DNA from 3 places in the Dechloromonas sp. TW-R-39-2 genome. Region 3 is predicted to be linked to each of the others. Evidence: riboswitches for the same ligand, from Rfam matches in the RefSeq annotation. Region 3 holds a riboswitch; each other region holds the start of a gene.
The links. Region 3 has a riboswitch for cobalamin ahead of cobT (nicotinate-nucleotide--dimethylbenzimidazole phosphoribosyltransferase). Riboswitches for the same ligand answer to the same signal wherever they lie in the genome.
Positions count from the first base shown of each region.

Region 1 (10,539 bases), 1.0 Mb from region 3:
CAACTGGATCGGTTGGGAAAACTCATAGCTATTTCCCGGCAGTTTTCCAACGGTTTTTTGGATAGCGGCCAGCAGTTCGTCCCGAGATTTCCGTGGCTCTGGCCATTCCGCTTCGGGTTTCAACATGATGTAGCCATCCGAAATATTGGGTGGCATCGGATCTGAGGCAATTTCGGCCGTTCCTGTTCTCGCGAAAATCCTGTCGATTTCCGGATACTCCGCCTTGAGCCCCTTTTCCAACTGTTGCTGCATGGCTACTGACTGCGAAAGGCTGGTTCCAGGAATTCGCAGTGCCTGAATCGCGAAGTCGCCTTCGTTCAGGCTCGGTACGAATTCGCTCCCCATGCGCGTAGCGACCAAGCCTGAGAGAAGAACCATGACCGCCGTGAAGACAAGCACAACCGGCTTGTTCGCCATGACGCCAGCCAGAACTGGCTCATACCAGCGCTTGGCTGCCCGCATCAGGAAGTTTTCCGTTTCATCCACCTTTTCACCGATGAACAGTGCAACGCCAGCGGGAATAAAGGTGACGGAGAGGATCATGGCACCTACGAGCGCGGTGACCACGGTGAAAGCCATGGGGTGGAACATTTTTCCTTCGACGCCGGTGAGCGCGAAGATAGGCAGATAGACGATCATGATGATGAGCTGACCGAATAGCAGCGCTCGGCGAGCCTCTTTCGAAGCGGTAAAGACTTCGTGGAAGCGTTCGGTCCGGGTCAATGGTCGTCCGTGATGTGCCTGGGCATGGGCCAAACGGCGAACACAGTTCTCTACGATGACGACTGCACCATCGATGATGATCCCGAAGTCAAGAGCGCCGAGGCTCATCAAGTTGGCACTAATCTGGTAGGTCACCATCCCCGTAAAGGTAAACAGCATGGAGAGTGGGATGACCATGGCGGTGATTACAGCCGCCCGCATGTTGCCGAGGAACAGGAACAGAATGACGATGACCAGGATCGCCCCTTCCAGAAGGTTCTTCTTGACGGTATTGATCGCTTTGTCCACCAGGACGGTACGGTCATAGACTGTCACTGCCTTGATGCCTTCCGGCAGATTGCGGTTGATTTCGACCATTTTCTGGTCGACCGCCCGTGAGACGGTGCGACTGTTCTCGCCAATCAACATGAACACGGTACCCAGAACGACCTCACGCCCGTTGTCAGTGGCGGCACCAGTACGTAGCTCGCGACCGATGCCAACATCGGCCACGTCGCGGATACGGATCGGCACGCCCTGGACATTGCCCAGGATGACGTTACGAATATCCTCGATGCTACGCACTTGGCCAGGAGCACGAATCAGATACTGTTCGCCGCGCTTCTCGATATAACCGGCGCCGACGTTGCTGTTGTTGCGGTCGATGGCGATTACCACGTCCTGAAGTGTCAGGCCGTAGGAAGCCAGCTTTTCCGGGCTGGGTGCTACCTGATACTCTTTGGCAAAGCCACCAATCGAGTTGATTTCAGTCACGCCTGTCACGTTGCGCAGTTGCGGCTTGATGATCCAATCCTGTATTTCGCGCAAATCAGTCGGTGTGTAGGGAGTGCCATCCGGCTTTTTGGCGCCGTCCTCTGCTTCTACCGTCCAGAGATAGATTTCACCCAGGCCAGTAGAGATGGGCCCCATTGCCGGCGCTATTCCGGCAGGGAGTTTTTCCCTGGCTTCCTGAATCCGCTGATTGACCAGTTGGCGGGCAAAATAGATGTCCGTTCCATCCTTGAAAATCACCGAAACCTGCGACAACCCGTAACGCGACAGGGAGCGAGTCTGCTCCAGGTGAGGTAGGCCGGCCATGACTGTCTCGACCGGAAAGGTCACTCGCTGCTCGACTTCGAGCGGCGAATAGCCCGGCGCTGCCGTATTGATCTGCACTTGGACATTCGTGATATCGGGTACGGCGTCAATCGGCAGGCGCTGGTAGTTATAGACTCCCAAGCCAGCCATGCCGAGGACGGCCAATAAGACCAGCCAGCGGTGTTCGATGGCGAGGCGGATGATGCGTTCAAACATGTTGTTCTCCCTCGCCTTAGTGGCTGTGCTCGGCGCTACCCTTGCCGAGTTCCGACTTCAGGACGAAGCTGCCTGACGCTGCATAAGAGGTTCCTGCTTTCATTCCACTAACCACTTCGATGAATTTGCCATCCGAACGGCCCAAGGTCACCGGTTGCGCAACGAAACCGTCAGGGACCTTGATGAAAACGACGCTCTTGTCACCAATCGTCTGAATGGCGTCGGTTTGAACGCTGACTGGAACTTCGGCTTCACTGGAAACGACTTCGATATTCACGAACAATCCAGGACGCCAAGCCATCTTCGGGTTGGCCAAAGTGACCCGCGCTTTGGCCGTGCGCGTATCCTGTCCGAGCAATGCACCCACGTAGGAGATGCTGCCTTCGGCTTTCGAGTCGAAGGCAGTTGCCTTAACAACAACCTTTTCACCAACCCGGATGACGTTCAGATCTTTGGCAGGAACGACAATCTCCGCCCATACGGAAGACAAGTCGGAAATTGTGAAAATACTGGCATCTTCCTTGACTGCCTCGCCAAGTGCGATGTGTTTTTCCACGACCATTCCGTCGAAAGGTGCGCGGATTTCATAACGATTGAGACTGCCCGAAACCGTGGCACTGGCACCCAGCGCAATCAACTTTTGCTGGCTGTTAGCAACGGCGATTTCGGCTTCCCTTAAAGTTTGTTGGGCTTGCAGGTAGTCTTGCTCGGCAGAGATTTTTTCTTCCCAGAGCTTCTTCTCACGCTCATAGGTCGATTTGGCGAGCGAAAAACGCTTCTGCGCAGCCAGAAGTTCACTGCGTTGCTCCGAAAGGCCAGTGCTGGCGATCACAGCCAGAACCTGACCGCGCTTGACTGTTTGCCCCAGATTGGCAGGAACACTCTCGACGACTCCGGCAAGACGGGGTACGACATGCGCGGTACGGTCCTCGTTAAACCGGATTTCGCCGGGAAGCTGAGCCGCTGTTTTGATTTTGGCGGGAGTGGCCTTCTGGATACCGATGGCAGCAGCTTTAACTTGCTCGTCCGTTAGCTCGATTTTTCCTTCTTCCCGGGTATCGATGAACAGGAATGGGGTGTTTCCCATTAGCACGGATATGGAGGCTTCGAACACATGCGGCTCTGCAATTTGGCTAGTACTCTTCAGGTAATCCTTCTCGGCTGTAAAGAAGACTTCCTGCTTCTCGCCGCTAGGTCGAGCCAGTGTTAGAGAGACTTTTGCTGCGGTTGGCGCAAGCGGCTTTCCTTGCTGGAACAACCAGACGCGGAAACCTGGCCCGCCACTATCTTCGGACAACAGCAACTCCAGACCAAAACCATCCTCGGAAAAAAGCTTGCCACCATGCGGCCCCGATTTTGGTTCATCCTCATGGTGCTCTGTATCTCCATGTTCTTTGGCATGGTCGTGTCCATCACCAGCTTTGCTGCCATGATGCTCGGCATCGGCATGCCCCTTGGCTTCGGCGTGGGCGTGTTCATGTTGTTCTCCAGTTGGCTTGGAGGCACTGCCCCCTAATATCCAAGTGCCCGCGACAATTCCTGTCGCCAAGATCACGGCAATGGCGATCCCTTGCTTTCTGGTGAGATTGAAGGTGTTCTTGTTAAATTTCATTTTCATGACGGGCTCCTACGGACGGCTGGGGACTGCAGATTGCATTGACTCGATGGAGCCCAAAATGCGCTCCAATTCGGCAGCGGTCCGATGAGCATCGGACAAACTTCTCAGGTATTGGGCTCTCGCCTGAAAGAAAGTACGTTGTGCATCCAATACCTCCAAAAAGCTGAACTTCCCCAATTCAAATCCTTTGCTGGCGGCCTCATAGGCGCTACGAGCCCCCGGCATGATTTCGCTTTGCAAGGCTTGTGCTTCAACAAGCAGCGCTTTTAGCCGCTCCTCGTTTTGTGTCACTTCAGTGCTCAAACGAACCTCGGTAACACTGAGCTCGTCCCGCGCCTTGTCGGCTCGACGCTGTGCCTCAAGCACATTGCCCTGATTACGGTCGAAGATCGGGAACGGAATTGAGAAACCCACAATGGTTTGGTTGCGCCCCAGCTCTTCAACCTTTTTGGATCCCAGGCTGACGGTAACGTCAGGAATCCCGCGAGAACGCTCCAAATCGGCGAGTGCTGAAAAGCGATCGACTTCATGGCGTGCGCGAAGAAGTGCCGGAGAAACGTTCAGGCGACGGGTGATTTCTTCGGTGGAGCGGACCGGCGGCAACATATCGGTGCGTCCTTCGGCCTGTTCGAAGCGCGGCGTCGAACTTCCCCAACTTGCGGCCAAACGTTTCCGGGCAATCACCAGTTCTCGTTGTGCCTGGTTCAACTCCACTCGTGCTGAGGCTTCCGCAACACGGGCTTTTGTTTCCTCAACCGGCGAGATCTTGCCGGCGGTCACACGTCGTGAAGCCGCCTGGCTGGCGCGCTGGGCTAGGCTGAGCAAGTCCTCGGCCTGTTGAATACGTTCCTGAGCAACCAGAACATCAAAAAAGGCCCCGATCACGGTGGCGCGTACCTCAAGGCTTTTGGCTGCTAGATCGGCTGCTGCTACATCTCGACCCCGCTCGGCAGATGCAATTCGGGCAGACCGCTTGCCACCAAGCTCGATCCGTTGGTTCAACTGGATCGTCGTGGTCCGCGTGGCCTTATTCTGTGTATCTTCAACTAAAGATGAAAATTCCGGATTGGGCAGAATGCCTGCTTGGATTACAGCCCCTTCGACTGCACGTAATTCATTGGCGGCAGCGGACAATTCCGGATTGGACGTTAATGCGAGATCAATCGCCGCCGAAAGGGTCAAGGTTCCAACCGGCTCCTTGGCAAGCGTAGGTGCGAACGTCGTCGAAGTCAGCCGGTCTTGCGACTGGGCATTGAGATGGGGGCTGGCCAACACCGTCAATCCGAACAGGGTTCGGAGCAGCAATGCGGTAGCGAAATTCCTTGGGTACATCCGATTCTCCAGTGATGAAATACACGTTGGGGAATCGGCGGGGCGCCAACTGACAAGCAGAATGGCACAGAGCGCGGCTCAGGCCGCAGCAAAAAGGTTTGGGAAAATACCCCAGCCCCGCCGATCAGGCGGAGATGGACCAGTTGGGGCGTTCGGGCTGGTCGCCAGGCGGTGAAGTCAACAACGGAACTGTCTGAAAAAGATCCTCAACGCCCTCGAATTCGGGCAGAGAACCGCTGAAGGCAGTCAACGCAGCAATACAGCCCGCATGACAGACACCGCAATCATTGTCCACATCAGAAATAGAACCTTTGGCAAGCTTCTCGCTGTCGTCTGTCTGATGCTTGTGGTCGTGGTGACCGAAGTGCTTCGCCGATCCCGTTTCGTGCTGGCAATAGGTCGCTGCCACCGCCCAGGAAATCTGGAGCGGCAAAACAATCAACAGGAAAATGGATAGCCAGCGACGCATGGGATGAATGGTAACAGAACAAAAGTGTGTTCAAACAACAAGTCTGCGGAGGTAACGTAGGGAAAGGCGGGGTGCGGATGACCAGGGTTTTCCTGGTCATCGTCCGATGGGCAACACATCAGTCCTCGGGGCGGAATTAACCGCCCAGGTACAACGCCTCGCGTTGCTTCTTTTCTTCCGGCGTCATTTGCATGGAAGGCGCGGGGGTGTTGTGCTGGAGTTTGTCGACGTGTTGCCATTTCCCATCGCGATAGGCATATTCGTGCGGAATCAGCACCCAGCCCTGATCGCCGCCAACATAGCGATACTGGCCGTCCGCACTTACTGGGTTGCGTTTGAAGTCATCGAGTTCCTGTTGCACTTGCTGGGCGGATTTGCTGCCCGAACCGTGCGCCGGGTAGAATTTTGTCGCACCCTCCGATGGGTTATGCATGACTGATTCGGCCAACACCTGGCCTGACAGTGCCAAACCGGCACAAAGAACGGGGATGGAAAGGGCTTGTTTGACGTTCATGATGGAACTCCTTCATTGATCTTTCGGTTCATCGGTTTTGTGGAATGCCGAACAACTGAACGGCATGGATGAACTATAAAAAATCAGCACTGACAGAACGCCAACAGGAAGTTTACAAAATTGACATCTTTCGATTCGGGACGAGATGAAGCTACTGGTTGTCGAAGATGAGCAAAAGCTTGCCCAATACCTGCAAAAGGGATTGGGTTCTGCAGGCTTTGTCGTTGACCTTGCCCATGACGGTGTAACCGGGCTCCACATGAGTCTGGAGTTCGATTACGCGGCCATCATCCTCGACTCCATGCTGCCCGGCATGGACGGACTTGCCTTGCTGGCTGCCTTGCGTACCAAAAAACAAACGCCGGTCTTGATGTTGACCGCGCTGGGTAAAGTGGAAGACCGGGTCAACGGTTTGCAGACGGGCGCCGACGACTATCTGGTCAAGCCGTTTGCCTTTTCGGAGCTGATCGCTCGAATCCAGGGACTGCTGCGCCGCTCGGCGCAGCATCAACCGGAAAGCACGTCGAACCGTCTGGCATTGCACGATCTTGAAATGGATCTGGCTCGCCGTAAGGTCTCCAGGAATGGTCAGCGTATCGACCTGAGTGCCAAGGAGTTCTTGCTGCTTTCTCTGTTTCTGAGGAAACAAGGCGAGGTGCTATCGCGTACCGAGATTGCCGAGCAGGTTTGGGATATGAATTTCGACAGCAACACCAATGTAGTCGAAGTTTCGATCAAGCGACTTCGCGCCAAAATGGATACACCCTTCGAGCTCCAACTACTGCACACCGTACGAGGCATGGGTTATGTCCTCGAAATGCGCGAATGAAACTTGGCAAACAGATTAACCCGACGCTGAGTGGTCGCCTTGTACGCTGGCTCGCCTCACTAAGTTTGGGTGTCCTTGGATGTTTGTGTCTCGGAGTATTTTTCTCGGTCAAAATCAATCTTGAGTCACAACAGGATCTACGCCTTGAAAAGCTCAGTACGGCAATTCAGCACCTGTTTGAAGAAACGCCGGCACACCTGCAACCGGAAACACTGGAACATGACCTGGAAGATCTTCTGAAGATCAATCGGGACTTGCATCTCAAGTTGCTCGATAGATTGGGTGAGGCTCGTTTCATTTCGACGCCAAGTGCGTGGCCGTTAAAAGCGCGCTTTCACTCGCTTGCACTTCCCGACGGAGCTCCGAGGACAAATTTTGCCGTTGCCGAACTGGCGCTCGACACCGCGCCGGACGAGGCTATTCTGGATCGCCTCGCAGCCATTCTCTGGGGGGCTGCATTGATCGGCAGTGCTGCGATCACCGTGGGCGGTTACCTGCTCGTTTATTTTGGACTGGCCCCCATTCGGACACTGGCTGAGCAAACGCGCTGTCTCGCAATACTTTCCCTCGACAAACGGTTGGAAACTGAGGGGATTCCCGCCGAGCTACAAGTGCTTGTCGATCAGTTCAACGATTTGCTAAACCGACTGGAAAAAGCCTACCAGCAGCTCGAAGGATTCAATGCCGATGTAGCGCACGAATTGAGAACGCCGTTGGCGAGTATCATCGCTAGCAGTGAATTGGCTTTGCGTAGCAACGACAAGGATGAAAATCTGCGTGATTGCATCGGTGCGAATCTCGAAGAAATGCACAGGCTGTCGGGCATAGTGAATGACATGCTGTTCCTGTCGCAAGCCGACCGGGGTGCAAAAGCCCGGCGGAAACCCATTCAAAGCCTCGCCCAACTCTGCACTGAGGTGGCTGACTACTATGAAGCCGTGCTGATTGAGTCCGACCTTCAGTTGTCGATTGAAGGTGACGCTTCCGGCCTGTTCGATGCTGCACTGCTACGGCGCGTACTGTCCAATTTACTGAATAATGCAGCTCGATATGCCGATCACGGGAGTGCAATCGTGATCCGGATAACGCCGAAAACAGATGGACGACTTAAACTCTCGGTGATCAACCGAGGCAAACCGATTCCTGATGAAAGCCTGCCTCATATCTTCAATCGTTTTTACCGCGTAGACACGTCACGTAGCCACGGCCACCAAAATCACGGACTGGGCCTCGCCATCGTTAGCGCGATTGCGCGGATGCATGACGGGGAGGCATTCGCAATATCGGGGAGCGATGAAATCGAAATTGGTGTGTTGTTGACTTCTGGGTGAAGCCTGCCCCAATGCAGCAATGGCATATATAGTCGCTTTGCTGGATTTAGCTTAAGCTTTGCCTAGCTGATACAATCGAAAATTGTTCGCGGTGCCTGCTTGCCTTTTTGGCAGCGGGTGAAACGGGAAACAGGTCAAATGCCTGTGCTGCCCCCGCAACGGTAGGGAAGTGCGGAATCATCTCAAGGCCACTGGGTTCTATCCTGGGAAGGCGATGGTTCAAAACTCCTGAGCCCGGAGACCGGCCACGGACAATCAGCGGAAGCGTTGCGGGGATGCAACGGCCGGCGCGATTCCTATTGCCCCTGCTTTTCCCCGTTCCGTCTCCACCTTCGTCGATGACCGGCTGCGGGGACGCTCGCCGGAACAAGGGGCCATCATGCATCACCACCTCAAACGCACCGTCATTGCGGCTGCGTTGCTTTCAGCACTGCACTCCTACGCCGCAGAAATAACAACCCAACCAACGTCCGGCAAAACCGGCTCTGGGCGCAAAGCACTGCTTCAACGCATCGAAACGCTCGAAAAACAACTCGGCGAGATGCAGCAACTCATATTGTCTCAACAAGGCCAACCGAGCAAAAACACTCAGCCGACTGAACCCGTCGCCGGCAATAAAGTGGTCGTAGCACGTCTGAATGAAATGGAAGCACGACTGGCCACGGTAGAAACCACCACCGTTCTCTCCGAACCCAAAACGGCAGTAAAGCAGATTCAGGTCTACGTCGATGCCGATGGCAATCAATACGATCACCCCGTCGCGGGCGCAACCCCGACGCTGACCTATCAAAGGGAGCGCGTCTATCGGCGGCAAACCATACGCGAGGAAATCGAAGAGGCACTGGCGGCCGAAAAGAAAGGCAGCATCGAACTGGGCGTCAGCAATGTCACCACAGCACAAATGGCCTTGCAGACAGGAGGACCGTCATCACGGGCCAATCGTCATACCTATGGACTATCAGCGGCCGATGTGACCTTCCGGGCAAAATCGGCCGCACTGAATACCGAGTTCTTTGCCGACGTCGTCGGCATCGGCGGCTCCGCTCCTGACCAGGAAATTTCGGCCATCAATTTGCTCAACAGCCAAGCGGCTCGCCTCAGCAACAACCAGCTAAATCTACGTGAAGCGTGGATCAGAACCGAATTGCTCAATCAAAAATTGGGGTTGAGTGTCGGTCGTCTTGATCTGACCAACTATTTCGATCGTAACGTCGTGGCCAACGATGAAACGGAGCGCTTCATCAGCGACGCGCTGGTCAATAACCCGGTCCTCGGTTTGACAACGAACGGCCTTGGCTTCGCCGCAATCTACGACCCGAAGAGCAACATCAATTTCAAGCTGGGTATGCAGCAAAGCAGCACTGAAGCGACCAGTCTATCCACCTCGCTTTACTCGCTGGCGGAGGTGGAATATATCGCTCGGCCGCTTTCCTTGCCTGAAGGCCGTTATCGACTCTGGGGACGGCAAGACAACAGCACCGGCAGCAACAAGACCGGTGCCGGCGTCAGCTTCGACCAGAAGCTGACCTCGGCTGTGACCTTGTTCGGGCGTTACGGCAGCGGCTATGTCGGCAGTGTTGGCGGAACGATGAAGTTCTACAGCGGCGGCCTGGCCTTCCAGGCCCCCTACACCTTCAATCCGCTCGACATGTGGGGCGTCGGCTACGCACAAACCGACCTGTACAACGGCAACACGGAAAAACTGGCCGAAGGGTTCTACAACCTTCGTCTGGCAGATCACCTCTCCCTCTCATTCCTGCTGCAGTACGTCATGGAATCGAAGACGAAGGAAAGCTATCTGATTCCGGGTGTTCGCATGAAGGTCAGCTTCTAACGGAAATGCAAGGAGAACAAAAAATGTCGAAATCAAAGCTAAATCAGGTTATGGGTGTGCTCCTGGCTGCTGCCAGCCTGATGACAGTTTCATCATCAATGGCACAGATGAAACACACGCCCGGCATGTCGATGCCGGCCCCTTCATCCTCTTCAAAAGTGATTATCAGCGACCCAGCATCGGCCATGATGATTGTCGATCGCGACTCCAACGATATTGCATTCATGGATCTCAAGAGCCGCAAAATCCTGGGCCGAACCTTCCTCGGCAACAACGTTAACCCGCACATGGCGATGATGTCGCCTGACGGCCGCTACGTTGTCACCGGCGGTACCCGCGCCAACACCGCCTACGTCATCGATGCCCGTACGCTGGAACTGGTCAAAAAGATTCCGGTGGGAATCTCTCCCGAGCACTTCTCGTTCTCCCCGGATGGCCGCTATTACTACCAGGGAAATCCGGAGGGCGATTCGATTACCGTGATCGACATGGCGTCGCTCAGCGTGATCAAAACCATTGAAGGGCTGGCCGAGCCGCTCAACATTACCTTCACGCACGACGGCTCCAAGGCCTACGTCGGCAACTACGGGGCGCAC
Region 1 is NZ_CP045202.1:2,945,531-2,956,069, forward strand. Features, by position in the region: gene GBK02_RS14235 (CusA/CzcA family heavy metal efflux RND transporter) at 1-2,016, opposite strand, end outside; gene GBK02_RS14240 (efflux RND transporter periplasmic adaptor subunit) at 2,033-3,634, opposite strand; gene GBK02_RS14245 (TolC family protein) at 3,644-4,966, opposite strand; gene czcI (cation efflux protein, CzcI family) at 5,091-5,435, opposite strand; gene GBK02_RS14255 (hypothetical protein) at 5,572-5,949, opposite strand; gene GBK02_RS14260 (heavy metal response regulator transcription factor) at 6,095-6,778, shown strand; gene GBK02_RS14265 (heavy metal sensor histidine kinase) at 6,775-8,109, shown strand; cobalamin riboswitch at 8,182-8,374, shown strand; gene GBK02_RS14270 (carbohydrate porin) at 8,489-9,943, shown strand; gene GBK02_RS14275 (hypothetical protein) at 9,987-10,130, opposite strand; gene GBK02_RS14280 (beta-propeller fold lactonase family protein) at 10,129-10,539, shown strand, end outside.
Region 1: another riboswitch for cobalamin. It lies ahead of GBK02_RS14270 (carbohydrate porin); the one in region 3 lies ahead of cobT (nicotinate-nucleotide--dimethylbenzimidazole phosphoribosyltransferase).

Region 2 (10,539 bases), 1.2 Mb from region 3:
TGACCAGTTGGCCGTAGACCGTGGTGCAGATGAATGCGACGAAGGGCCAGCCGGTCCATTTGAGCCAGCGCGGCAGCGCCTTGCCCCGGCCGTATTGGCTGACCCACTCGGAAACCGCGCCTTCCGGGCAGAACAGGCCGCACCAGACGCGTCCCATGGTGACTGTGGCAATCATCACGCCCGGCCACCACAGCCCCCAGAAGCAAAATTGGGCGAAGAGGCGCAGGTTGTCCCAAATGTGGGCATCTTCCGGCGGTAAAGGCAAAAATGCCGGGATGATGACCATCGCGGCATAAAGGATGACAATCAGCCACTGGACTGAAATGATCAGGCGGCGGTTGTTGCGCAGGAAAAGGCCGACTTTTTCGAGTCGACCGCGGGGTTTTTCAGGATAAAAGCGAATGGCATGTTCAGCCATGGGCAGTTCTCCGCCAGGCCAGCAAGACAACGCCCCAGTAAGTCGCCCAGGCCAGCAGGCCGCTCAGTGCCGGGCGAGCGCGGTAGCCGGAAAAATCGGCAATCAGCTTGCCGGCCTTGGTCGTGTCGTCAATCAACTGCGACGTATCCCAGACCGGATCGAGCAAGGGCGGTAGCCAACCAGCGCCGATCAGGCGGTCGACCGCAGCAACCAGCAGGGCCGAAGCGAGAATCAGCAGCAGGATCGACGAAAGACGCAGCAACAGGCCGATATTGAGTCGAGCCAGGCTTTTTGCGGCGAGCCATGCGGTCGCACCGGCGCCGGCGAAACCGGCCAGGGCACCGATCAGCAGATTGCCGAGATTGCCTTCCTGCGACATGCCGTAAAGAAAGATGACGGTTTCAGCACCTTCGCGGGCGACGGCCAAGGCGGCCACGACAGCGACACCAATCAACCCGGAACGCTCAGCCGCAGCCGACAATTCGGCATGCAGGCGGGCTTTCATCTGGCGACCGTGCCGGCGCATCCACAAGACCATCTGGGTGATCAGCCCGGCCGCAACGAAAAGCGTGGCGGTCTGGAATATTTCAAGCGCTTCGCCGGTCAGTTCGTCCTGAACTGTGAGCAAGGCCCAGCCGAGCAGCATGGCCAAGCCAGCACCGGCGGCCAGACCGAGGAACAGCGCCCGCTTGCCTTTGCCGGTATCGTCGTTGGCCTGCAACCAGGCGTAAAGAATGCCGGCAATCAGAAAGGCTTCGAGGCTCTCGCGCCAGACGACGAAAAATGCGTTACCCATGATCGCTGTCCTTATTTGGCGACAATCCGGCCTTGACCGGTTTCCGGATGAAAGTCGTCAAAAAATTTGTACGTACCCGGTTTCATCGGGAAAAAAACCAGGTTGCGGGTCACACCGGGAGCGAGTACCAGTTCCTTCTTCAATTCCAGACTTTCGAACTCCGCCGCGCCCGGACCCTCGTTTTTGACCTCCAGCCTGAAACGCGTATTGGCCGGAACCTCCAGCGTTTCAGGATAAAGGCGGCCTTCTTTCATCAACAGCTTGATGGTCGGCATATCGTCGGCCATGGCTGCGGTCGACAGGGCAAAAAGGCTAAAAACGAGGAGGGCGAAGCGTTTCATGAAGGTTCTCAGTAAGCGATATTGGCGCGCAGGGCAAAGACCTTGACCGATTTGGCATCGCCATTGCCGCCACCATTGGTGACGTACTGGAAGTCAGGCGATAGTTCGAATTGCGGCGACAGGCGGTAGCGGTAATAAATTTCTGTCAGCTTTTCGGCCCCTTGCGGCGTGAAATTGTAGGCGACTTGCGTCTGCTTGTCGTCGAGCCAGGTGCTGGCGGTACTTGTCCGGTAGCCCTTGCCCGATTCCAGCCAGGCGCCGGCGATGCCGATGCTGTCGGCGCCGCGGTTCCAGTAGCTGCCGGAGAATTCAACACCTGCCGTGACGCTCTGGTTGAACGGCAGTTCACCCTTGATCAGCTTGCCGTAGCGGGCGAACAGTTTGATCCCGTCGCCAACCCGCTGGTCGATCGAGGCGCCAATCCCGGTGTGTTTGTTCAGGTTGCCGTCGTAGTCGGTCCCCTGGCTGCGGTTCCAGCCGTAGAGGCGGTAGTTGCCGGTCAGGCCGCCGAACAGTTTCAATTGTTTTTCAGCCTGGACCATGAGCAGTGGCGAAGAGAGGCTGCGCTGGTAATTGGCCCCCTTGTCACCGGTGCCGAACAGGCCAACCGACAAGCGCCACGGTTCGGCCTTGTTGAAGTAGTTCAGGTAGGAAGCGACAAAACCTGGCTGGAAACCGTTCGCATCGACGCCGACTTCGCCACCCGCATCGAGCAGTGGGTTGTGGACGAAGACCGAGTTCATGAATTGTTTGGCTTCATCCCCGGCGGCGGCGTTCTGGTCGAAAAAGCCGAAGATGTCCATCTTGCCGACGGTCAGTTCCAGCGTCTCACGCGAGTAAGGCTTGAATCCGAGGAAAGGCAGCGGGATGGCTGCCTGGTACCAGGCCTGGCCGAGAATGGTGACGGAGGAATCAGGATCAAGGCCGGAGGCGCGGAAGGCCAGGGCGTTCGGTGCGCTGGCGAAGTGGCCGAGATTCGAGAAGGCTGAGTTCAGGCCGAGCCCCTGGCCCATGCGCAAATGCGCAAAAAGCTTGTGGTTGATGTCGCCAAGCGGCTTGAGCGGCAATTCAACCGAGATGTCTGCACGGTAATTGAGCTGGGAACTGCCGTTTTCGATGTCCTTGGGCAGGCCGTTGGCATGCTGCGCGACGGTGGCCAGCGAGGCTGCCACTTTGATGCCGTCGAGGCCTTCGGCAATCTTGGCGGCTTTTTTCTGGTTCAGTGCGTCCTTTTCAACAGCCTTCAGGCGCACCGTCAGTTCCGGCTCCTGTTCCGAAAGGCGTGGGCTGTCGAGGCCTTGGGCGATTTTCTCGTTCTCGCCCTTGAGTTGCTTCACTTCCTTTTCCAGATCGGCGTTGCGCGCTTCCAGTTTTTCCATCCGGGCCAGCAGTTTTTCCAGTGCGGCATCGCTCGGTGCGGCGAGTACGGGCAAGGCCAGCCCCGCTGCGACGAACGCAGCGCTGATTTTGGCGAGGCGCATGATCAGTAGCCGCCTTTTTTACCGATACCGACGTAGGTGAATTCGTATTCGACTTCAAAAGGCTTGAACCACGGGCGAACGCCGGTTGCGCGGTCGGTGTGGCGGCCGAAATGCGAATGCGGGTTGGCCGACGGCGGAAGAATGTTGTATTTCACCTTGTACTTGCCCGGGCCAGCCAGCTTGATGTTGTCGCCGTAGTGTGGCCCATCGTTGGCCACCATCGGCATGAAATCGCCGGCAACCTTGAAATCGCTGCCGATTTTGCTGACTTCGAATTTGACAACCAGGTAAGGAATCCATGCCCCTTCTTCAAAACCGTTCGGGTTGTTGGCCAGTGCGTGAATGTCGGCTTCGATGTGAATGTCCGACTCGGTGGCCTTGCGCATGTGGCCTTCCGGTTCCATTTCAACCGGCTGCAAATAAACGGCGGCGATTTCCATGCCGGCCCGTTGTTGCGGTACGCCGATCGGATATTCGATAGCCAGGGCCGGTGCGGCCAGTGCAGCAGAAATGGTCAGTGCGGAAACAAGTTTTTTTATAGTCAGCATTGCAGAACTCCCTGATGTCTCTGGCTGGCTGGCAAAGACGGGCTTTGCATTGCTGGCTTGAGAATGAATGAAATGAAACGAATTAGTGCGCGTCACTACCTGGTTGTGTCACGAAACCGATCTTGGTCAGTCCGGCCCGACGTGCGGCGCTCATGGTTTCAGCCACGGCTTCGTAGCGGGTGTTGCGGTCGGCCTTGAGGTGCATTTCGACGTGCGCATCCTGGGCGACTGCGGTCTTGAAGCGTTCTTCGAGGGTGCTGCGGTCTACCCCTTCGGAACCGATGAAAATGTGGTTGTCAGCATTGATCGCCACCTGCAGCGTCATCGGCTTTTCCGGTGTCGGCGTGCTGGCTGCGCGCGGCAGGTCGACCGGTACCGAATGCGTCATCAGCGGTGCGGTGATGATGAAAATGATCAGCAGCACCAGCATCACGTCGACCAGCGGCGTCATGTTGATTTCCGCCGTCGGCATCTGGTTCTGTTGCGAATTGAAGCTGCCCATCGCCATGATTACGCGACCTCGGCAGCAGCGCGGGCGCGCATCGGGTGGATCTGGGCGCTGTTGGCGACAAACGGCTTGCCGACCGTGAAGAAGGCATGCAGGTCGTGGGCGAAGGCGTCGAGATCGGCCAGGATGACGCGGTTGGCGCGGGTGAAGGCGTTGTAGGCGAAGACGGCAGGCAGCGCAACGGCCAGGCCGGCGGCGGTCATGATCAGTGCTTCACCGACCGGGCCGGCGACTTTTTCCAGTGCGGCCTGACCGGAGATGCCGATTGCCACCAGCGCGTGGTAAATCCCCCAGACGGTGCCGAACAGACCGACGAACGGTGCCGTGGCGCCGGTCGTGGCGAGCAGCGTCAGGCCGTTTTCCATACCGGCCTGGGTGCTCGACAGTTGCTGGCGCAGGGCGCGTTCCATTTGTTCGGCCGGGTCGAAGCGGGAAGCCAGGCGGCCGGTTACGGTTTCGCAATCGTGGTTGCAGCAGTTGGCCTGCTCGGCCAGTTGCGCGTAAGGACTGTCGCTGCCGGCATCGCGCAGGCGCTCGATCCCTTCGGTGACGCTGCTGGCCGCCCAGAACTGGCCGACAGCGCGGGCCGAGCGACGAACGGTCCACCAATCCCAGGCTTTGGCCAGGATCAGGTACCAGCTGGCAATCGACATGATCGCCAGAATGATCGCGACGCTGTGTGAAATGGCATCGCCTGCAGCCCAAAGGTGGGCGAAGCCGAAAGCGTTTTGCGTGGTTTCCTGCATGTTATTGCTCCAATTTGAAAATGATGGGTACCAAAACCCAGCTTTGAGTCGGGGTGTCGCCACGGCGGGCGGCGACGAATTTCCAGTTCTTGACGGTGTTGACCGCAGCGTTGTCGAGGCGCTCGCTGCCGGAAGATGTCTTCACTTCAACCTGTTCCGCCGTTCCCTGCGGGCTGACCAGGACGCGCAGCATGACCTTGCCTTCTTCGCCCATGCGGCGTGACAGCGGCGGGTAGGGCGGGGCCGGGTTGCGCAGGTAGTCGGCGTCGAAACGGGCTTGCGTCACCGCCGGTGCGGCCGGTGCCGGCGGGGCCGGTTTGACTTCGGGCGGGGCGGCGACCGGTGCGCTGGGCGCCGGAACGACGCTTTGCGTGGCTTCGATCTGGGGCGTCGGGGCTTTGGGGGCCGGGCTAGGCTGCCTGACCGGTTGCGGCTTGACGACCGGCAGCGGCTTGGGTTCCGGTTTGGGTTCGGCCGGTTGCAGCAGGTCGACGACCAGCGGTATTTCCATCATCTGCGGGACGACGGTCTTGGCTGCAAAAATCAGCAGAAAGATGCCGACATGCAAGCCGATGACCAGTGTCAGCAGGCTGCTGCGTCGGCTGTTTGAAGCCTGGGATAGGGTGTAACTCATGAATTTCGTTTTCCGGATTGTCCCGAGCCGGCCGGAAAAAACCCTTGGCTGGCTGTACATGCTGGCTACGGGAACGAGAGGTACAACGGAGATCGTTGGTGGCTGGCCTATTTGGTCAGGATCAGCTTGTTTTCACGCGTCACGCGCAGCAGGTAGCGTTGGCCGGCGTGCATGATTTCAAGCGTTACAGCGCCGCGCAGCAATTCACTGGTGTCTATCCGCGGCAAATGGGTGCCGGATAGCGGTGGTGTTGCGGGTGAAGGCTGGGAAGGCGGGTTCATGATATTCCTGCAAATGAGAACTTGTCGCAATTTTACGTAAACGCGAATCGTTGTCAATTACATTCGTTTGCAATTTGTCGATCAAACGTTATATCTGTCGCCTGCCATTCCCAGTCAAAGTGCTCTCTTGTGCCTTAGAACGTGAAGCGCATGCCCAAGCGCAGGGTGCGCGGTTCGATCGGATGCACCAGGCGGCCATCGATGCCGCCGCCGCAACTGCCGTTGGCGGCTTCGCTACGCGTGCAGGCGCCGCCCCAGTATTCGATGTCGTTGGCTTTCTTGTCGAACAGGTTGAGTACATCGAGTGTGAATTGAAGCTGGCGATCGTAGCGGTAACCGGCTTTCAAGTTGGTCATCCAGAAGGCCGTCGATTTTTCATGCGCCGTTTCTTCAAGGGCGTAGGCCCCGATATAGCGCAGGCGCAGGCCGCCAAAATAGCGGCCGCCCTGGTCGGCCGTCAGGCCGAGCGAAGCGGTCAGCGGGATGGCATTCGGTACATGGCGTCCGCCGTTATCGGCGTTGGCTGTCTTGAAGCGGGCTTCGGACAGGGCCAGATCGGCATCGATGATCAGGCCATCGGTCGGCACGATGTAGTTGGACCATTCGATGCCGTGCCGTTGCGAGGCGCCCTTGGGTTCGGTGATGCCTTCATCGCCGATGAACACCAGCTCGGAGGCCAGATCCATTTGCCACAGTGACAGGCTGGTATGCCAGCCGCGCAGTGGCGCGGCACGCATACCGATTTCCGAGCCGCGGGCCTTGACTAGCAGCGGGACGGCCATCGTCGCCGAACCGTCCTGCGGGTTGGTTCTTGCTGTTGCACCGCGTACATCGTTGCTGTGGAAGCCGTTGCCCCAGTTGGCGTAAAACTCGGTGGCGCCGAGCAGGTTGAAGGGGCCGATGGTGATGCCGAGTTTGGGGCTGGTCTGGCCGGCGCTGATATCGCCGCCATTGCTCATGTTGTTGGCGCCACCCAGGGCGCTGGCCTGGGCCCGGATTTCGTCGCGGCGCAGGCCGATGTTGCTGCGCAGCCATGGAGTCCACTGGCTACGCGCTTCGAGATAGAAACCGAGTGCTGTCTCGTTGATGCGGTCTTCGCGGACGGTGTTGGTGCGCTGGCGATTCTCCGTGCTGTACAGGCCAACGTGGCTGATCCGGTCCTGACGCAGTGAGACGCCGGCGGTAATTTCGCTGTCCTTGAACTGTGGACCGAGAAACCAGCTGCGGCTGGCCTGGCCGCCCCAGATGCGTCGCTCGTCAGCCTGCTCGTGCTGGTCGCCATTCAGTCCGTTGATGTAGCCGGACGGGGCGGAGAAAAGATTGAGCCCGTAATCGATCAGATATACGTTGGCCCGGGTGGCGCCTTCTTCACCGGTTCTGGCCCATTCGCCGGACAGGCTGTAGCGGTGCGTTTTGCCGCCATCGTTGGCTGACAGCGCACCGTAGCGACCGATCTCGCCGCTCTGGATGGCGCGTTCCGGAACATGTTCGGTGGCTCTCCAGTCCGCCTTGTAAGCCATTGCCGTGACGGCGTAGCCATTGTTCGTCGTACCGTTCGAGAGACGCAGCACGATATTCGTCTTTTTCAGGTTTTCCGGCTGATCCCAGGGGCCGTCGTTACCGGCCAGCTCCAGTGCGCCGAGCAACTGGTGACCGGCCATTTCGCTGCTGCCCGCCGTCACCAGGCGGCGAAAACCGTTGCGGCCGATGCTCATGTCGACAAACGGGCTGGCCAGGCTACGCTGATAATCGATCCGGGCCGAGCCGGCCGTGGCGAAATCGCCATCGTCCGCTGCATAGACGCCCTTGCGGTATTTGACGCTGGAGATCAGTTCCGGGATCAGGAAGTTCAGATCCATGTAACCCTGACCATGGCCATGGGTGACCATGTTGGCCGGCATGCCCATGACGTGGGTTGAAAAGTCGCTGCCGTGATCGAGATTGAAACCGCGCAGGAAATACTGGTTGGCCTTGCCGTCGCCGGAGTGTTGCGTGACGATCATCCCCGGCACCGTTTCAAGTACTTCGGCCGGCCGCAACAAGGGACGATTGGCCAGTTGTTTGGCGGTGACCGTTCCTTCGGTGGCCGAATCGGCAACGCCGATCAGATTCTGCTGGCCGCTGCTGACGGTCACTTCTTGCAGCGTCGGCACGCCGGCCGCCTGGGTGCTACCTGAAAAAGCAAGCAGCAGGGCGGCTGTCAGGGGCGATGTTCTAAACGATTTCACTGGCATGGGGAGTCTCCGCAGGCGGGGGAGATTCGAAGGGGCGCGCTGGGCGCAGCGCGATCGCCGCAACGGGAGTTTCCCGTGGGCAGACAAGCCGGACGAACGAAAAATGGCAGCACGCACAAACCTTTCATCAGGGACACCCCGCCCCATCATTGGTTGGAAAGTTGTTGCGGCAGGTCTCCTGGCTCTCGGTTCATCGCGCTTCGCTGCCTTCCCGGTGTGAGCCAGTGGCAAGAGTGGCGAAGCGCTCGCCGATAACAGTTGCGGGGGCAGCCCCGGATTTCGAGTCAGACTCGGCACCGGATTCCCTTTTAATCCCCAGAATGGGGAACCTTCAACAACTTTGATTCTAACGGTATGGTGGCCTGAGCGTCAATGATGTTTCTACTATGGGTAGTGCCTGCGAATATTTTTTCTACTGTATATGGTGGTTTTTGAATTTTTTAGAACACCGTACTCCTGTTTGCCAGACCGCTTGAAGTGGATGTAAAAGAGAGCTGGGCAGTTTGATCAGTTCGCTTTGGCGCGACCGTAGTGGGCCACAAAACTGGCCTTGCCAAGGGTGTTCGCATTGATCATGTAGCCGGCCAGTGCTGCGGTGGCATCGGCCGGGATTTCGATTTTGGCTGTCTTCAGGGCGTAGACCGTGAAAATGTAACGATGCGCTTTGTCACCTTGCGGCGGACAAGTGCCGCCCCATCCAGCGACACCGTAATCGATCCGTACATGCTTCGCACCGGCCGGCAGTTTTGCGCCACCGACCGCCCCGGCATCCGCCGCCAAGGCGTGCACTTCGGCGGGCAGATCGATGACTGACCAATGCCACCAACCCGAACCGGTCGGTGCATCTGGATCGTATACGGTGACGGCAAAGCTTTGGGTGCCGGCGGGGGCGCCGCGCCACTGCAAGGCGGGCGATTTGTTTTCGCCGGAGCAACCGAAACCATTGAACTCGAAACGCTTGTCGATCATGCTGCCGGGCTTGATATCCGGGCTGCTCAACTCGAAATCGGTCGCCACAGCGAAGGTCGACGTAGCGGCAAGTGCGGCGGCAAGAAGAAGTTTACGCATCATTTGGACTCCAGAAAAAGGAAGGCCAATGATGACCACAGGAAGCGCGGCGCGCTAGCTCTGGCGCGTCAATTGCTGTGCGTTGCAGTCCATACTGCAGCTTTCATGAGCGCAAGTGCGACGGTGCATAGCCAAAGCGCTGGCGAAACGCCGCTGAGAACCGGCTGTGTGAGTCGTATCCACAGCGCGCCGCAATTTCCGAAACCTGCAGGCTGGAGGATTGCAGCAAGGCCATCGACGCTTCGAGGCGAGCCTCACGCACGCATTGACTGACCGAGGTGCCTTCTTCCACCAATCTGCGGCGCAGCGTGCTGGCGCTGAGCAGGAAGGCACGCGAAACGCTGGCCATGGTCCAGTCGAATTCGGGGCGTTGCCCGACCAGCCGGTATACCCGGTCTGTCCAGCTCAAACTGTGCGTCGGCGTAAAAACCAGACCGCGCTCGGCCAGCAGCAACAAGACCTCCAGCGCCCGGTGTTCGCGAACGGCATTTGACGCGCGGGGATCTTCAAGCGCCGCCAGTGTATGGCTGAAGGTCGCCGTGAAAGCCTCATCCGCTTTGGTCATCGCGCAACTGCGCAATATCGGTGTCGCGGTGAACTGAGCAAAACGTTCGAAAAACTGTTCAAGCAACTGCGGCGAAAAACTGATGATGCGCGCCTGGTAGGCGCCACCCGGATCAGCTTCGTTGATCACATCCCACTGCGTTGCGCGCGGGATGAGAAATACCTCGTTGGCACCAAACTGCTTGTCACCGAGCGGGGTGGATAAGCGTTTGCGGCCGGAAATCACCCAGCCGACCAGATCGTCACGCATGGTGAGGGTGCGCACCGTATGCGAGATACGCGTGTTGATGGTCAGGGCAGAGACGCCAGCGGGTGAGTTCATCCGGGTGTGTGGATAGTGCAAGGAAATTGGGCGATTTTGGCGTGTCGACCGTAGCACGCAGGAAGATCGCTTGACGGGCAGCATTTGCCGCACGGCGCAGCGTGCTGTCCCAGCCCCCAGGCTGTGGCGGCCATGGGGTGCGTCAACCGGCTCAACGTTTTGCCGCGGGGGCCGGCGCGTCAATCAGCCGATGAAATGCCTCATGGACATCAAAGAATGCTGCATCCACATCGGCCAGCTTGCCTTTGCATTTGCCTTGCAAAGCGTTAATCGTTGCAAGCAGCGGCGTTGCGTCCGAAGACTGGATGCCCTTGGCCAGTTTCTCCATCTCGGCAGCCTGGGCGCAGGCGTTGCGCGAACGCTCCTTGCCGGGGCGTGCATGCCAAATCGGCGCGAGCACCGCATGGAACGCATCAACATCTTGGGGGAAATCGTGATGATGCTTGTGTCCCGGGTTTTCGGCCAAGGCGGCAGTGAGCCAAAGTGCTGACGAAACGGTAAAAAGCATCCTGCTAAGTTTGTTGATCATGACATTCCTGAAAAGAGTAAAAACTTCGATATTTGGGGCGATCCATACGTTATCCGAACTGCCGTATCA
Region 2 is NZ_CP045202.1:2,710,300-2,720,838, reverse strand. Features, by position in the region: gene GBK02_RS13210 (4Fe-4S binding protein) at 1-418, opposite strand, end outside; gene GBK02_RS13205 (FTR1 family protein) at 411-1,214, opposite strand; gene GBK02_RS13200 (cupredoxin domain-containing protein) at 1,226-1,555, opposite strand; gene GBK02_RS13195 (carbohydrate porin) at 1,564-3,036, opposite strand; gene GBK02_RS13190 (iron transporter) at 3,039-3,584, opposite strand; gene GBK02_RS13185 (biopolymer transporter ExbD) at 3,667-4,092, opposite strand; gene GBK02_RS13180 (MotA/TolQ/ExbB proton channel family protein) at 4,095-4,838, opposite strand; gene GBK02_RS13175 (energy transducer TonB) at 4,840-5,472, opposite strand; gene hemP (hemin uptake protein HemP) at 5,580-5,753, opposite strand; gene GBK02_RS13165 (TonB-dependent receptor) at 5,888-7,987, opposite strand; cobalamin riboswitch at 8,138-8,335, opposite strand; gene GBK02_RS13160 (YbhB/YbcL family Raf kinase inhibitor-like protein) at 8,495-9,058, opposite strand; gene GBK02_RS13155 (helix-turn-helix transcriptional regulator) at 9,159-9,941, opposite strand; gene GBK02_RS13150 (hypothetical protein) at 10,093-10,470, opposite strand.
Region 2: another riboswitch for cobalamin. It lies ahead of GBK02_RS13165 (TonB-dependent receptor); the one in region 3 lies ahead of cobT (nicotinate-nucleotide--dimethylbenzimidazole phosphoribosyltransferase).

Region 3 (10,539 bases):
CCGGATCGCCGGCCGAAATCAACCTGCGGGCGCGCGACATTGCCAACATGGGCTTTGCCGAGGCGGTCGATTGTCCGGTGATCATCGTTGCCGACATTGACCGGGGCGGCGTTTTCGCGCATCTGGTCGGTACGCTCGAATTGCTTTCGCCGTCCGAGCAGAACCGGGTCAAGGGTTTCGTGATCAACCGTTTTCGCGGCGATATTTCGTTGCTTGAATCCGGCCTGACCTGGCTCGAAGAACGCACCGGCAAGCCGGTGCTCGGCGTGCTGCCCTACCTGCACGGCCTGATGCTCGATGCTGAAGATGCGATTGCCACCGCTGCGGTCGACGGTAAAAAAACGGCCCGATTGAAAGTGGTCGCCCCGGCTTATCCGCGCGTTTCCAATCACAACGATCTCGATCCGCTGCGCCTGCATCCGGAGGTCGATTTCCAATGGATCGGCCCAGGCGAAACGCCGCCGGCCGCCGACCTGATCGTCCTGCCCGGCTCCAAGGCCGTGCGGGCCGACATCGATTGGCTGCGCCAGCAAGGCTGGGCGACGGCGATCCAGAAACATCTGCGTTACGGTGGCAAGGTCGTCGGCCTGTGCGGCGGCTACCAGATGCTCGGGCGGATGATTCACGATCCGCTGGGTCTGGAAGGCCAGCCGGGCAGCACACCGGGGCTGGCGGCGCTCGATCTGGAAACGACGCTGGAAACCGAGAAACAGTTGCGCAATGTCAGCGGCCATCTTGCCTTGCCGGGCAATCCGGCGATGACCGGTTACGAAATTCACCTGGGTGTGACACGCGGCGATGGTCTGGGGCAGGCAGCGGTACAACTGGCCGATGGCCGGACGGACGGGGCGGTTTCAGCCGACAACCAGGTCTTTGCCACTTATTGTCATGGCGTTTTCGATCATCCCGAGGCGTTGACCGCGCTACTCGCCTGGGCCGGCTTGCAGGAAAGTGGGCAGGTCGATTTTGCCGCCCGGCGTGAAGCCGACCTCGACCGACTGGCCGATTCGGTCGAAACCGCGCTCGACTGGGAAAAAATGGCGACTTTCCTGCCGCTGTAAGGCGCGATGGCCGGGCTTTGCCTCAGCCGGCCGGCTTGGGCTCTTCGTGGTGAATCCGCTTGAGCGCGACCTGGCGCTGGATCTCGCGGAAATCCATTTCCCGGCCGTGCAGTGCGTAATGTTTGCGGATGCTGCCGAACACCTTCTTGGCATCCGGGCTGCTCATCAGCTCTTCGGTATGGCGGTCGGCCAGTTCTCGATCGCCGACCGAGAGCGCCGCACGCATCACATCGAGTCGTACCGTGGCGGTGAGTTCGGTGGCGAGCAAAGCCGGGCGCAGACCGGCAAAACGCTTCTTGCCGCGATCCGGCGAAGCCAGCGCGAGCAGTGAAGCATAGCTGCCCTGTTCGTTGAGGCTCAGGTTCTGCAATTCCGATTCGCGAATGCCAACCAGCACTTTCTCGGCGGTGATCAGGTCGCCGGCATCGACATAGCTGCGCGCCAGGGTCAGTTGGTCGTCGGCTGAAACGGCGCCGGGCATGGTGTCGTTGGCGATGACATCGGCCATCGCCGCCCGAGCCGCCTCGCTGTCGCCGTTGAGCGTTGCCGCCTCGGCCAGCAGGCGCTTGCGGACATAGTTGCGCGGGGTTTTTTTGGCCACCTCATCGAGCACCTTCTGGGCTTCCTCGTGTTCGCCCTGGGCCATGCAGATGCTGGCCTTGATGTCCGAGGCATCGAAAAAATGCGGTGTACCGGCGACGACGCGATCAATTTCCTCGCGCGCTTCGGTCAGCCGATTCTGTTGGTGCAGCGAGCGCGCCACGCCAGCTCTGGCCCAGGGGAAATCGTAATTTTCCAGAATACGGCGATAAGCCGTTTCGGCCGAGCTTGAATCACCGGTGGCGAGCAGCACTTCGGCTTGCTGGCGAAGAATTTCGAAACGGTAGGGGCGGCCAGCTTCGCTATCGCGCTGCGCAGCCAGGATAGCCAGTGCTTTTTGGTATTCCTGCTGGCGTTTTTCCCGGTAATACGCGGCGAAAAAATCCTTTTTCTGAACAATTCGATTGAGCCGCAAGAGCAGTTTGTCGGGCGAAAAAGGTTTGATGATGTAGTCGTCGGGAACCAGTTCAACCGCAGAAACCACCTGCTCGTAGGATTGTTCGCCGGTCACCATCATGAAAATGGTTTCGTCCGGCAACAGGTTGAAGCGGCGCAATTCTTCGAGCAATTGCTGGCCGGAGCGTCCTTCGCCGAGGATGTAGTCGCAGAGGATGATGTCCGGTACGTTGTTGCGGATGCGGTAGATCGCATCCTGGTAATTCGAGGCGAATTCGACGGCAAAGGCACCGACCGTCTGGGCGATGCTGCGCAGCGCATCGCGGGCCAGCGGCTGGTCGTCGATGACGAGAAAACGCTTTTTGCTGTAATCGCTCATCTACGGAATGAGCAACTCAAAACGTGCGCCGCCCAGCCTGCTGTCGTTGCTCAGGCGCAAGCTGCCATGCCGCTCCTGCCGGGCATGCAGCCGGGCCAGCCGTTCGGCCAGCAGCAGGCCGGTACCGCTGGAAGGTGGGAAATGGGCAAAGCCGGGGCCGTCGTCTTCGACCGAAAAGCGCAGGCCATCGCTGCATTCGCTGGCGGTCAGGCATACTTGGCTGCGGGCAAAGCGGCCGGCATTTTGCACTGCGTTGCCGAGCATGTCGGCGATCAGGTCACGGTCCAGCGGCCAGGCGTCTGGTGCCTGGCAATCGATGTTCAGGGTGATGCCGTTGGCGGCGAGGTGGGCTTTCTGGGCCAGCCCGACTTCGGCACAAAGATCGCCGATGATGGTCGGTACGATGGCCAGTTGGGCACCGTGGCGGAGCAGCCGGTAGCTGGCGAGTGTCCGCGACAGGCGCTCGGCGGCCGCTTCGATGGCGTAACGCGCCTCGCCGAGGTCGATGCGATGTTCGGCTTCGCGGGCGGCAATCAGCGCTTCGGCGACGAACAGCTGATTTTTGGTGTCGTGGATGCCGGAGGCCAGAATGTCGAGCAAGCGCTGCATGGTTCCTCCGAAGCATCAAAGAGTGAAGAATAACCCTACTTTAGTGATAGTGGCAGTCCGGCTGCAACCAATGTGACGCGGTCGCAAACAGCGGCAACGCGTTGGTTGAGGCGTCCCTGTTCATCGGCGAACAGTCGGGAAACCGGATGCATCGGCACGATGCCCCAGCCAACTTCGTTGGAGACGAGAATGATGCGCCCGGGCAGGTCCGGCAGGCATTCGATCAGGCTGGCTGTTTCGCCATCGAACAGCGGACAGTCGATGGCCTGGCCGGCTTCGGCCTGAGTGCCAGCCTGGCCGGCAAAAAGCAGGTTGGAAAGCCATAGTGTCAGGCAGTCGACCAGGATGCAGGTATCCGGTGCTGCCAGCTCGCGCAAACGGCTTGCCAGGTGAAGGGTTTCTTCGGCACAACCCCATTCGGCCGGGCGACGGGCGCGGTGATGGGCGATGCGGCGCGACATTTCACCGTCACGGGGTTCAGCCGTGGCCAGGTAGACGACCTTGAGGCCCGATTCGGCTGCCCGTTTTTCGGCGAGAATGCTTTTGCCCGAACGGGCGCCACCAAGAATGAGTTCTTTCATGGTTGGCACTTTAGGTGATTGCGCCGGGTCGCCGCAAGCCGGATAATTCCGCCCGATTCGATGTAACGGAACACGGTGCAATTCCGTGGCGGGCCCGCCGCTGTAATCGGGGACGGATGTCGCGACAAACCACTGCCTATGGGGAAACAGACCCGGCGGGAAGGTGCGGCAAACGGCTGATCCGAGAGCCAGAAGACGTATCGAGTCAGTTTGGGCTGGAAGCCTGTGGACAGGGCTTCGTGGCGACGTTTTTGCGAGCGTTGCCGCGAGGCCCTTTTGCTTTTTCGAACAGAAAGAATCGGATGCATTCAAAATTCAATATCACTCGCCCCGACCAGGGGCTGGCCGTTACGCTGCAACACAAAATCGACCAGAAAACCAAGCCGCTTGGCGCGCTTGGCCAGCTTGAAACGCTTGCCAGGAAAATCGGGCTGATCCAGCACAGTCTGACGCCGCAGCTCACGCAGCCGCAGATGCTGGTTTTTGCCGGCGACCATGGTGCGGCCAAGGCCGGTGTGTCGGCTTTCCCGCAGGAAGTGACCTGGCAGATGGTCGAAAATTTCCTGGCCGGCGGTGCGGCGATCAATGTTTTTTCCCGCCAGAACGGTATGGCGCTTTCCGTGGTCGACGCGGGGGTGGCCCATGAATTCGGCCGTCGTCCGGGTCTGATCGACGCCAAGGTCGCCGCCGGAACGGCCAGCTACATCGATGAGCCGGCAATGACCCTGGCGCAATGCGAAGTGGCGATTGCCAGCGGCGCCGAGATCGTGCGCGGTCTGGCGGCGGGCGGCTGCAATGTTGTTGGCTTCGGCGAAATGGGGATCGGCAACACGGCATCGGCGTCGCTGATTACACATTGTCTGACCGGGGTTTCGCTGGCCGAGGCGGTTGGCCGTGGCACCGGGCTGGACGATGCCGGCCTGGTTCGTAAACAGGCTTTGCTGGACAAGGCGCTGAGTCGTTACCGGGCCACCGGAGGCAGCGACGAAGCGCTCGCCGTGCTGGCCGAATTCGGGGGTTTCGAGATCGCCATGATGGTTGGCGCCATGCTGGCGGCGGCGGAAGCCAAAATGGTGTTGCTGATCGACGGCTTTATTGTCAGTTCGGCCGCGTTGACCGCAGCAAAGCTTTTCCCGGCATTCACCGATTACTGCATTTTCTGCCATCGCTCGGCCGAGCCAGGGCATCAGGCCCAACTGCGCGCAATGCAGGCCGAGCCTCTGCTTGATCTCGGCTTGCGGCTCGGCGAAGGTACCGGAGCGGCGCTGGCTTATCCGCTGGTCCGTGCGGCGCTGGCTTTCCTCAATGAAATGGCCAGTTTCGAGTCGGCCGGCGTGTCCGAGCAGGAATAAGCCCCGATGTTGAAGCGTGAGCTGGAATATTTTTTCGGGGCTATCCGTTTTTTCACCCGGCTGCCGGTACCCGGCTGGGTCGGGCATTCGGCGGAAGCACTGAATTCAGCAGCGCGCTATTTCCCTGCCGTCGGCCTGCTGGTCGGCGGCATCGGGGTGCTGGTTTATCTCGGGGCTGCCTTGTTCTGGCCCAAACCGGTGGCTGTCCTGCTGTCGATGGTGGCGACGATTTATGTGACCGGGGCTTTTCATGAGGATGGCCTGTCCGATACGGTCGATGGCCTGGGCGGCGGTTGGGAAAAGCAGCGCATTCTTGAAATCATGAAGGATTCGCGGGTCGGAAGTTATGGCGTGGTGGCGCTGGTTCTGGCCTTGTCTGGCAAATTCACCCTGCTTGTCGCGCTGGACGATGCCCTGCTGCCTTGGGCTTTGCTGGCCGGGCATGCCATTTCACGCTTTTGCGCGACTTCCCTGCTGGCAAGCATGGATTATGTCCGCGACGATGCGCTTTCCAAGGCCAGGCCGCTGGCAAATCGCCTTTCCTGGCCTATTTTGTTGATGGCCGCGGGGTTTGCCCTGCTGCCGTTGGCCGGGCTGCCGCCGGTCAAGGCGGTGGCCGGGTGTTTGCTCGCCGCGCTGGTGACGGCTTGGCTGTCACGGCTTTTCATGCGCTGGCTGGGCGGTTATACCGGTGACTGTCTCGGTGCCACCCAGCAATTAAGTGAAATTGCGTTCTATCTTGGCTTGCTGGCGTTGTTGCCGGTCTGAGCGGAGGGTGATGTTTCATGCAATCGGCTTATGTCGTTCGGCTTTGCTGTTGTGCGACAATATGACGAAAGTTTTGTTAGTCGATCGTGATGTTCGGACAGGGCGGGTTTGGCATGCATAAAAATTACGATGCGGTAGTGTGGGACCCTGCCATGAGCGTCGGGCAGCCGCGTCTGGATTACGACCACAAGCTGTTCATCGGTTTCTTCAATGAAATGATGGCGCACGCCGATGCCGACGTTCATTCAGAATTCATCTCCGGTTTTCTCGACAAATTCATGCGCTATGTAGGCGCTCATTTTGTTGAGGAAGAACGCTATATGACCGATATTGCGTATCCCGGCGCCGAGGAGCATCGCCGTTTGCACAATGAAACGGTCGAGCAGCTGACGCATATTTTCGAACTGACCATTCTTGGCGAGCAGCGCGCCGTCAGCATGCTGGTCGACTTCATCGTGCAGGGTTACGAACATCATCTGCTGGTCGAGGACCGCAAACTGGCCGAGTTCGTTCGTCTTCGTTCGCAGCCGATCCGCTACGCCTGAACCGTGAAGTTTGCGTTGCCGGGATGATTCTTCACCTCGTTCGTCATCCGCGGCCACGGGTCGAGGCCGGCATTTGCTACGGTCAACTCGATCTGGTGGCCGAAAATGTCGAGGCGGCCGCTGACGCCTTGCGTCCCCGCCTGCCGCCCGGTTTGCCCGTCTGGAGTAGCCCCTTGCAGCGTTGCCGGCATTTGGCCGAGGCACTGCATCCCGCGCCCCGGCTTGATGCGCGGCTGGCCGAAATGAATTTCGGTGCCTGGGAAGGTCGACCGTGGGATGCCATCCCGCGTCAGCAGATCGATGACTGGGCGAGTGATGTGGCGCACTATGCGCCGCCTGGCGGCGAGTCGCCGCAGGCGCTGCAGGACAGGGCGCTCGACTTTGTCGCCAGCCTGAGCGAGCCTGAGGCCGTGCTTGTCACGCATGCCGGCGTGATTCGGGTGTTGCTGGCGTATTGGCGGAATTTGCCGCCGGAACGCTGGAGTGAACTGGTTTTTGACTACGGATCGCTGACGACGGTCGACGTCCCCCGGTAAAATACCGGGATGCAAATATTCAATCCTCTGGGCGATGCCGTGCCGCTCGGCGAAGTTCGTCGGGCACTGGTTATCAAGCTGCGCCATCACGGCGATGTGCTGGTCAGTTCGCCGGTATTTTCGGTGCTCAAGGCGCATGCGCCGCAGGTCGAGATCGATGCGCTGGTTTATGCCGATACGGCCGAGATGGTGACCTTGCATCCGGCAATCGCGCGAGTTCACACCATCGACCGCAAATGGAAGAAACTCGGCATCGTCGGTCAGAGCAAGGCCGAACTGGCGCTCTACAACGCGCTCAAATCCCGTGGTTACGACCTGATCATCCACCTGACCGAACATTGGCGCGGCGCCTGGCTGTGCCGCCTGCTCAAGCCGCGCTGGTCGGTCGGGCCGTCGGTCGGCGGGCGCAGCAAGCGCTGGAAGCAGAGTTTTACCCATCTCCAGACGGCACCGCGCAATGCTTTTCGCCATATGGTCGAGGCCAATCTCGACGCCCTGCGCCGGATCGGCATTCAGCCAGCCCCTGAAGAACGACGCATGTGCCTCATTCCGGGGCTGGCGGCTGAAGCCAGTGTGGCGGCGCATTTGCAGGGATTCGGCCTGAAGGGTGGCGATTTCATCCACATTCACCCGGCCTCGCGCTGGTTTTTCAAATGCTGGCCGGTTGACCGCATGGTTGCACTGATTACCCGTCTGCAGGTCGAGGGTCATGCGGTGGTGTTGACCGCAGCGCCGAGCAAGGATGAACAGACCATGCTCGATGCGATCCAGGCCGGGCTGGCGCAGCCGGCTTTCAGCCTGTCCGGCGTGCTTTCGCTCAAGGAGCTGGCGGCGCTGACCCAGGCTGCGAAGCTGTTCATCGGCGTCGATTCGGCGCCGATGCACATTGCCGCAGCCGTGGGCACACCAACCGTCGCGCTGTTTGGTCCTTCCGGCGACAAGCAGTGGGGGCCGTGGGGCATTCCCTTCCGTGTTGTCAGCAGCACCCAGCATCCCTGTCGGCCATGCGGTATCGATGGCTGTGGCGGCGGCAAGCTCAGCGATTGCCTGGTCAGCCTGGGGGCGGATGAAGTGCTGGCGGCAGCTCACGAATTGCTCGCGCTGTGAAGATTGCCATCGTTCGTCAACGTTACAACCCGTTTGGCGGGGCCGAGCGCTTTGTCGAACGGGCCTTGGCGGCGCTGGCGGCCGAAGGGGCGGAAGTCACGCTGATCACGCGCAGTTGGGATGGCGCACCACGCGAAGGATTTCGCCAGGTGACCTGCGACCCGGCGTATTCCCGCTTGCTGGGCGGACGGGCGGCGCGCGACCGCAGTTTCGCAGCAGCGGCGCAGCGCGAGATGGCGGCGGGGGGATTCGATATCACCCAGTCGCACGAGCGCGTTCCCGGCTGCATGATCTTTCGGGCCGGCGATGGCGTGCATGCCGCATGGCTGGTTCATCGGGCGCGAATCCTCGGGCCACTGCAGCGCCTGATACAGCGTTTTTCGCCGTATCACCGTTATGTTTGCGCGACGGAACGGGCGATGTTCGAACATCCGGCCTTGCGCAGCGTGATCTGCAATTCGCAGATGGTGGCCGATGAAATCAGCCGTTTTTACGGCATCGACCGCAGCAAGCTCGCCGTGATCTACAACGGTGTCGATACCGCCGTCTTCCATCCCGGGCTGGCTGACGAATTCCGCAGCGCGACCCGCGCCGCAGCCGGCATTCCGCCGGATGCACCGGTTCTGCTTTTTGTCGGCAGCGGTTTTGAACGCAAGGGTGTGCCGCAACTGCTGCGCGCCTTCGCCGCGACGCGCAATCCGGCGGCGCATCTGGTCATCGTCGGTGCCGACCGCAAGCTCAAGGCCATGCGGGCGCTGGCCGCATCGCTCGGGCTGGGCGGTCGGGCCCACTTCACCGGGCCGCTCAAGGATGTTCGCCCGTGGTACGGCGCAGCCGACGGTTTTGTCCTGCCGACGCTGTACGACCCCTGTCCGAATGCGGCGCTTGAGGCGCTGGCCTGCGGCTTGCCGATTGTCACCTCGACAACCTGTGGCGCTCAGGAGTGGGTGCAGGCCGGCGTGAATGGCTGGGTGGTCGATGCCGTTGATCGGGCCGAACTGGCTGCCCGACTCGACGACCTGTGCGCATTGGCCGGCGATCAGGCAGCGCGTGCGGCGGCCCGAGCCAGTGTCGAGGCCCTGACATTGCCGGCGATGGCCGACCGGCTGCTCGCCCTTTACCGTTCGCTCAGTCCCGCTCCGGTCGGGCAGGTATAATCACGGGTTCTACTTTTCGCATCAGGGATTTGCATGGCCAGTGACATGACCAGTCGTCAGCTTTACCTCCGGCTGTTGACCTATGTCCGCCCCTACTGGAAGGCGTTTGCCGCCGCGCTGGTAGCGATGGGTTTGTCGGCCCTGGCCGAGCCGGTGTTCCCGGCGATGATGAAAAAGCTGCTCGACGACGGTTTTTCCGCCGCCGCCGGGCCATGGGACTGGCTGCTCTTTCCAGCGGCGATCATGGGCATTTTCCTGGCCCGCGCTGTTTTCGGCTTCATCGGCGAATACGCCATGAGCTGGGTGTCGAACAATGTCATCACCGAACTGCGCCAGGCGATGTTCGCCCGCATGGTCCGCCTGCCGACCAAGTATTACAGCGACAATCTCTCGGGCCGCCTGATGTCGCGCATTGCCTATGACGTGGCTGGTGTGGCCGGTGCGGCAACCAACGCGCTGACCTCGCTGATCAAGGATTCGCTGGCCATCGTTGGCCTGATGGCCTGGCTGCTCTACCTGAACTGGCAGTTGACGCTGATCACGCTGTCGGTTGTCCCGTTCATTGCCTTCGTCGTGCGCTTCTTCAGCAAGCGCCTGCGCAGCGTAGCCAAGGGCCAGCAGGAATCGATGGGCAAGATTACCCAGGTGCTGCAGGAAACCATCGAAGGCCACAAGGTGGTCAAGATTTTTGGCGGCCAGACCTACGAGGAAGCCCGTTTCTACAAATCGGTCCGTGAGCAGCGCCGGCTGGCCATGCGGGCGACCATGGCGGTTGCCGCACAAAGTCCGATCGTCCAGTTCTTCGCTGCATCCGGCGTGGCAATCATCATGGGCGTTGCGCTCAAGCAGGCTTCCGGCGACCAGACGACGGTCGGCAGTTTCGTTTCCTTCATTACCGCGATGCTGATGATCCTGCCGCCGCTGCGCCGGATCACCGACGTCAATGCACCGATCCAGCGCGGCCTGGCCGCCGCCGAAAGCGTCTTTTCGCTGATCGACGAAGAGGCCGAGGAAGACAAGGGGCAGATTGATCTCGGGCGGGCTCAGGGGCTGGTCGAATTCGACAAGGTCAGCTTCACCTATCCTGGGGCCGAGCGTCCGGCGCTGGATGGCGTTTCACTGACAGTGCGGCCGGGCGAGTGCGTTGCGCTGGTCGGGCCTTCGGGCAGCGGCAAGACGACAGCGGCCAACCTGCTGCCGCGTTTCTACCAGATTGATGCCGGTGAAATCCGCGTTGACGGCCACGCCATCCAGGACATCAAGCTCGATAGCTTGCGCGACAACATTGCGCTGGTCAGCCAGGATGTCGTGCTGTTCAACGACACGCTCGGCGCCAATATCGCCTATGGCGGCAAGCACGATGCGACGGTCGAGGAAATTCGCGCCGCAGCCAAGGCAGCGCATGCGCTGGAGTTTATCGACGCGCTGCCCGAGGGGTTGGAGACGAT
Region 3 is NZ_CP045202.1:497,534-508,072, forward strand. Features, by position in the region: gene GBK02_RS02440 (cobyric acid synthase) at 1-1,061, shown strand, start outside; gene GBK02_RS02445 (response regulator) at 1,084-2,436, opposite strand; gene GBK02_RS02450 (sensor histidine kinase) at 2,437-3,045, opposite strand; gene cobU (bifunctional adenosylcobinamide kinase/adenosylcobinamide-phosphate guanylyltransferase) at 3,081-3,626, opposite strand; cobalamin riboswitch at 3,668-3,846, shown strand; gene cobT (nicotinate-nucleotide--dimethylbenzimidazole phosphoribosyltransferase) at 3,929-4,978, shown strand; gene GBK02_RS02465 (adenosylcobinamide-GDP ribazoletransferase) at 4,985-5,746, shown strand; gene GBK02_RS02470 (bacteriohemerythrin) at 5,899-6,291, shown strand; gene cobC (alpha-ribazole phosphatase family protein) at 6,315-6,827, shown strand; gene rfaQ (putative lipopolysaccharide heptosyltransferase III) at 6,837-7,934, shown strand; gene GBK02_RS02485 (glycosyltransferase family 4 protein) at 7,931-9,091, shown strand; gene msbA (lipid A export permease/ATP-binding protein MsbA) at 9,125-10,539, shown strand, end outside.